2 regions of the Escherichia sp. TC-EC600-tetX4 genome follow, and region 2 is predicted to be linked to the other one. Evidence: predicted binding sites of a transcription regulator. Region 2 holds the regulator's gene; the other holds the start of a gene.

Evidence for each region. Region 2 encodes sigma-54, which starts transcription at its own class of promoters, with help from an activator protein. Its sites were predicted from a motif close to GTTGGCACANNTTTCGCTNT; they were not measured.
Region 1: a site for sigma-54 is predicted at 1,377-1,396, ahead of hycA (formate hydrogenlyase regulator HycA). Genes of this name have one in related genera too.

What each region holds. Positions count from the first base shown of each region.
Region 1 covers NZ_CP079924.1:1,033,245-1,036,674, reverse strand. Annotated here, with positions in the region: gene hycC (formate hydrogenlyase subunit 3) at 1-148, opposite strand, end outside; gene hycB (formate hydrogenlyase subunit HycB) at 145-756, opposite strand; gene hycA (formate hydrogenlyase regulator HycA) at 881-1,342, opposite strand; gene hypA (hydrogenase maturation nickel metallochaperone HypA) at 1,554-1,904, shown strand; gene hypB (hydrogenase nickel incorporation protein HypB) at 1,908-2,780, shown strand; gene hypC (hydrogenase 3 maturation protein HypC) at 2,771-3,043, shown strand; gene hypD (hydrogenase formation protein HypD) at 3,043-3,430, shown strand, end outside.
Region 2 covers NZ_CP079924.1:539,161-542,590, forward strand. Annotated here, with positions in the region: gene ptsN (PTS IIA-like nitrogen regulatory protein PtsN) at 1-31, opposite strand, end outside; gene hpf (ribosome hibernation promoting factor) at 149-436, opposite strand; gene rpoN (RNA polymerase factor sigma-54) at 459-1,892, opposite strand; gene lptB (LPS export ABC transporter ATP-binding protein) at 1,940-2,665, opposite strand; gene lptA (lipopolysaccharide ABC transporter substrate-binding protein LptA) at 2,672-3,229, opposite strand; gene lptC (LPS export ABC transporter periplasmic protein LptC) at 3,198-3,430, opposite strand, start outside.

The sequences.
Region 1 (3,430 bases), 490 kb from region 2:
CCGCGGCTGCCGTATACAGACTACCAACCGCGCCGCCAATTCCAGCTATCCAGCCACTTAACGCTTTTTGAAAAGAAAAGAGAAATGCCAGAACAGCGGCGGCGACAAACCACGCCACGCCGCTATTGATCAGGGAAATTGCGCTCATTTAGCCTCTCCACTTTGAGCCTGCTGAAACAAGGTGAGATCGCCAAAGTCCGTGTTAAAGGTCAGCTCACGCTTACGTTTGCTGACGCGGGCGATATCGGTGTTATCCACCAGATGCAGGGCTTTAGTCGGGCACATCCGCACGCAGGCCGGACCTTGTTCATCAAAGCTACAAAGGTCACATTTGACGGCGATCGCGCGAATACCTGGCACCCAGTCAAGCAATGTGCTGACACGCGCCGGAGCAGGCGGTGCCGGTGGCGCTTTCGGGGTATTGGCGTTTGCCGGAATATCCAGCGGACGGCTGCCGGAAAATTCAATTGCGCCAAACGGGCAGGCGATGCCGCACAGCTTGCAGCTTACGCACAGGCTTTCATTCAACTGCACGGCCCCATCGACGCGGGTGATGGCGTTAACCGGGCAGACCACCGCGCAGGGTGCATCTTCACAGTGGTGACAGAGCTGCGGCGCAGATTCTTTTTCATTCAGCATCACTCTCAGGCGCGGCATTGATTGCAGGCCGTGCTGGCGATGCGTCTCTGAACAGGCGGCCTCACAAGTGTGGCAGCCGATACAGAGCGTGGAGTCAGCAATTACAAAACGATTCACCAGGCATTCCTCAGGTGATTGTCATTTTTGACGAAAACATGCCGATGAAATGTCATTTTCGACACTCATCGACACGCCCATCCCCAAACAGGCGTAACGCCTGCAAAACGGGCAAAGCCTCAGCTCATGCTGCCGGGCTTTGTCCCTTTACCAGTTGGCTTAAATTCACCGGCACATTGTTTTCAATAGCGGTGTATAAGCTGTCGTAAACGCCAGCGATTTTTTCGAGATAGTGTTCCAGAACCTGTTCGCGATCGCGGATGTTGACCTTGCCATCAATCATGCCGTCAATGCTCAGTTGCGCCTGCGCAATCCGCTGTTTGTCTTCGCCATCTTTTGTTTCGACGTAATACTCGATGGTGTGGCTGTTAAAGCCATCCGCCAGGGTGACGTAAATGCGAAAATGTTCAAAAAGGACGAAACAGAGTTCTTTGTCCGGCGCGCAGCTCATGGCGTGATGCAGGCGCGCTTTCGATAACGTGATCCCCTGAACCAGCGAATTGCAGTAGATGTGCCACTGGTCCTGTAGGCGACGATGCCGCTGTGCGATGTAATCGGCTTTCTCGCTTATTTCCCAAATAGTCATTGTCAGGTTACCCGTTTAACAGAGATGCCAGCTTTAAGCATTTTTTGTGCCAACTTTTAATTTATTGTTATTAAAGAGATTTTTAAGCTAAAGATGAATTTCGTCGCCGTGTCGACGTGTCATTTCGACATCATCGACATTATTCACCGCAGGGATAATCAACACTGGCACAATTATTGCTTGTAGCTGGCAATAGTTAATGGGAGGCGATATGCACGAAATAACCCTCTGCCAACGGGCACTGGAATTGATCGAACAGCAGGCCGCAAAACACGGCGCAAAACGCGTAACTGGGGTCTGGCTCAAAATTGGCGCATTTTCTTGTGTCGAAACCAGCTCTCTTGCCTTTTGTTTTGATCTGGTTTGCCGCGGCAGCGTGGCGGAAGGTTGTAAACTGCACCTCGAAGAACAAGAGGCCGAATGCTGGTGTGAAACATGCCAACAGTATGTGACGCTACTGACCCAGCGCGTCCGCCGCTGTCCACAGTGTCATGGTGACATGCTGCAGATTGTGGCAGACGACGGTTTACAGATTCGGCGGATAGAAATAGACCAGGAGTGAGCGATGTGTACAACATGCGGTTGCGGTGAAGGCAACCTGTATATCGAGGGTGATGAACATAACCCTCATTCCGCGTTTCGTAGCGCGCCATTTGCCCCGGCGGCACGCCCGAAGATGAAAATCACCGGCATTAAAGCGCCTGAATTTACCCCCAGCCAGACTGAAGAAGGCGACCTGCATTACGGTCATGGCGAAGCGGGCACTCACGCACCGGGCATGAGCCAGCGTCGGATGCTGGAAGTCGAAATTGACGTGCTGGACAAAAATAACCGTCTGGCTGAACGCAACCGCGCGCGCTTTGCTGCCCGCAAGCAACTGGTGCTCAACCTGGTTTCCAGCCCTGGTTCCGGTAAAACCACCCTGCTGACGGAAACCCTAATGCGCCTGAAAGACAGCGTTCCGTGCGCAGTTATTGAAGGCGACCAGCAAACCGTGAACGATGCCGCACGCATTCGCGCTACCGGCACACCAGCGATTCAGGTGAACACCGGTAAAGGCTGCCATCTTGACGCACAGATGATTGCCGACGCCGCACCGCGTCTGCCACTGGACGATAACGGTATTCTGTTTATCGAAAACGTTGGCAACCTCGTATGCCCGGCCAGCTTCGATCTCGGTGAAAAACACAAAGTGGCGGTGCTTTCCGTTACCGAAGGTGAAGACAAACCACTGAAATATCCGCATATGTTTGCCGCCGCCTCGCTGATGCTGCTCAACAAAGTTGACCTGTTGCCGTATCTCAACTTTGACGTTGAAAAGTGCATCGCCTGCGCCCGCGAAGTCAATCCAGAAATTGAAATCATCCTTATTTCCGCCACCAGCGGCGAAGGGATGGACCAGTGGCTGAACTGGCTGGAGACACAGCGATGTGCATAGGCGTTCCCGGCCAGATCCGCACCATTGACGGCAACCAGGCGAAAGTCGACGTCTGCGGCATTCAGCGCGATGTCGATTTAACGTTAGTCGGCAGCTGCGATGAAAACGGTCAGCCGCGCGTGGGCCAGTGGGTACTGGTACACGTTGGCTTTGCCATGAGCGTAATTAATGAAGCCGAAGCACGCGACACTCTCGACGCCTTACAAAACATGTTTGACGTTGAGCCGGATGTCGGCGCGCTGTTGTATGGCGAGGAAAAATAATGCGTTTTGTTGATGAATATCGCGCGCCGGAACAGGTGATGCAGTTAATTGAGCATCTGCGCGAACGTGCTTCACATCTCTCTTACACCGCCGAACGCCCTCTGCGGATTATGGAAGTGTGTGGCGGTCATACCCACGCTATCTTTAAATTCGGCCTCGACCAGTTACTGCCGGAAAACGTTGAGTTTATCCACGGTCCGGGGTGCCCGGTGTGCGTACTGCCGATGGGTAGAATCGACACCTGCGTGGAGATTGCCAGCCATCCGGAAGTCATCTTCTGTACCTTTGGCGACGCCATGCGCGTGCCGGGGAAACAGGGATCGCTGTTGCAGGCAAAAGCACGCGGTGCCGATGTGCGCATCGTTTACTCGCCGATGGATGCGTTGA
Region 2 (3,430 bases):
TAAGCTGTAGAGTTGTATCATTATTTGTCATAATTTCACCTAAGAACCTGCCCACTCAAACAGTGGAACAGGCTCGGAGCATTAACCGTACAAATGGCCCGTTGTGCCGCACAACAGACCGCCATGCACATGCTAATTGCCCGGACAATTAGTGTTGTTTCAGTTTATCTTTATGTTTGGTCAACTGGCGTGCCAGCTTATCAATTAAGCCATCAATGGCAGCGTACATGTCCTGACCTTCCGCGCTGGCATGAATTTCACCACCGTTTACATGCAGTGTTGCATCTGAGGTGTGGGTGACTTTCTCCACTTTCAGAACAACATAGACCTGGTTGATTCGGTCAAAATATTGCTCAAGTTTGGCAAATTTGGCTGTAACAAATTCGCGCAGTGCCTCGGTGATCTCGACGTTATTTCCGGTAATGTTGAGCTGCATAGTGTCTTCCTTATCGGTTGGGTCAAACGAGTTGTTTACGCTGGTTTGACGGCGGAATGGATAAAGACTCTCGGTACTTCGCAACAGTGCGGCGTGCCACCATGATACCTTGTTCCGACAGCAAAGAGGTTAACTTGCTGTCGCTCAACGGTTTCGCTGGGTTTTCCGCCGCGATTAATTTCTTCACCAGCGCACGAATCGCCGTGGAGGAAGCTTCGCCGCCGCCCTCGGTATTGACGTGACTGGAAAAGAAATACTTCAGTTCAAAAATGCCTCGTGGACTATGCAGGTATTTTTGCGTGGTCACGCGAGATATCGTCGATTCATGCATTTCGACAGCCTGGGCGATATCGGCCAGTACCATCGGTTTCATATATTCTTCACCTTGCTCAAAGAAGGCTTGCTGCTGTTCAACGATACAGCGACTCACGCGCAGTAGCGTATCGTTACGGCTTTCCAGACTCTTGATCAACCATTTGGCATCCTGCAGATTGCTGCGGATAAACTGGCTGTCACCATCGTTGCGCGCGTTATTGCACATCGAGGCGTAGTGCTGGTTGATTTGCAGACGCGGAATGCTGTCACTGTTGAGTTCTACCGTCCAGTGACCGTTATGCTTACGCACCAGCACATCTGGAATGACATACTCAGGTTCGCCAGTCTGGATCGACTGCCCGGGGCGCGGATCGAGCGACTGGATCAGATTGACGGCTTCTTTCAGCACATCTTCTTTCAGACGCGTGACGCGCATTAAAGTGCGGAAGTCGTGATTGGCTAACAGATCGAGATGATCGCTAATGATCAGTCTGGCCTCTTCCAGCCACGGCGTGGTCTTATCGAATTGGGAGAGTTGGATCAGCAGACAGTCACGCAGATCTTTTGCCGCCACACCGACCGGATCAAACCGTTGGATCCGCTTAAGGACGGCTTCAACTTCGTCGATGTCGATCTCTTCATCGCCTATACTTTCGAGAATATCTTCCAGCGGGACAGTCAGATAACCGGTTTCATCAACGGCATCGACGATAGAGGTAGCAATAGCGCGGTCAGTGTCGGAAAACGGTGTCAGCTCAACCTGCCACATCAGGTAATCCTGCAAGGTCTGCGTCGTTTCGCCCTGGTAGACCGGCAGCTCGTCGTCAATGTAGTCACCGCTGGTGCCGGATGGTGTACCAGCGGTGTAAATGGTGTCCCAACTGGCATCGAGCGGCAGCTCTTCCGGCATCTCTTTTTGTTCGAGCGCGTCGGCGGTGTCCAGCGTTTCACTGTCTTGCGTTTCGCGGGTGTCGATTTCTTCATGAGTGTCGATTTGCTCAAGCAGCGGATTACTCTCCAGCGCCTGCTGTAGCTCCTGCTGAAGTTCCAGCGTCGACAACTGCAACAGACGAATTGCCTGTTGGAGCTGTGGCGTCATCGCCAGTTGTTGGCTAAGCCTGAGTTGCAAACCTTGCTTCATGTTCAGAATCGTACTCTCCTGCTAAAACGTCGCAAACTTCTACCCTATCAGAGTCTGAAGTCTTCCCCAAGGTATACACGCTTAACGTGTTCGTCTTGTAAGATTTCTGTAGGCGTGCCGTGGGCGATCAAATGCCCCTGACTGACGATATAAGCGCGTTCACAAACCGCCAGTGTTTCACGCACGTTGTGGTCAGTGATCAGCACGCCCAGGCCGCTGTCGCGCAGGTGCTCAATGATGCGTTTAATGTCGATAACCGAGATCGGGTCAACCCCGGCAAACGGTTCGTCGAGCAGAATAAATTTCGGATTCGCAGCCAGTGCGCGGGCAATTTCTACACGGCGACGTTCACCCCCGGAGAGTGACTGCCCCATGCTGTCACGCAGGTGCTCAATGTGAAACTCTTCCATCAGCTCGTTCGCGCGGTCTTCACGTTGTTCAGCAGACAAGTCGTCACGAATTTGCAGTACCGCCATCAGGTTATCGTAAACGCTGAGGCGACGGAAAATGGAGGCTTCCTGTGGCAGATAGCCGATACCGCGGCGCGCGCGTGCATGCAGAGGCAGCAGACTGATATCGTCATCATCAATAATGATGTTGCCCGCATCGCGCGGCACAATGCCTACAACCATGTAGAAAGTGGTGGTCTTACCGGCACCGTTTGGCCCCAGCAGACCGACAATTTCCCCGGAGTTGACGGTCAGGCTGACGTCTTCTACCACGCGACGGCCTTTATAGGCTTTTGCAAGGTTCTTTGCAGTTAATGTTGCCATAACGAATTAATTACCCTTCTTCTGTGCCGGGGTCTGGCCTTTGTTGTTTTTGTCCTGCAGCTGCGACGGCACCAGAACGGTTGTTACGCGCTTGCCTTTGTCGCTGAAAGCCTGCATTTTCTGCTCTTTCACCAGGTAAGTGATCTTATCGCCCTTAATGTTGCTATCGACCTGCTGCAGATAAGCATTACCCGTCAGAACGACAAAATCTTTTGCCAGTTCGTAGTGCATCTGGGAAGCGTGACCTTCAACGGGTTTACCGTTGTCCTGCATCTGGTAGAACGTTGCCGGTTTACCGTAGCCGTCAATCACTTCTTTACCTTGTTCGCCGCCCGGACGGGTAACGACCACTTTGTCGGCATTAATTTTGATGGTGCCCTGGGTGACGATGACATTACCGGTAAAGGTAACCACGTTGCCTTGCATATCAAGAGATTGCTGGTCCGATTCAATGTGGATCGGCTGATCAGTGTCTCCGGTTACGGCAAATGCCGGAATGCTGGCGGCCAGAAGTGAGCTGGCAAGCACAAGATTAAGGCTGAGTTTGTTTGTTTTGAATTTCATAGGATGTTCTAACCTTTTCAATCAGCTCGGCGTTCTTGCTGCGTAAGTTGCCGCGCATTTTCAGACCGCTGGAGTTAAATGTTGTTCCGTATAACGTGACGAGGTCTTCAGAGGTAACATCCTGCGTCACCAGATTGATCTGCGCGTTATCCGTCGTGATTCTGCGAAGTTGAGAGTCTGGCACAAGTGCGTTGACTTCAA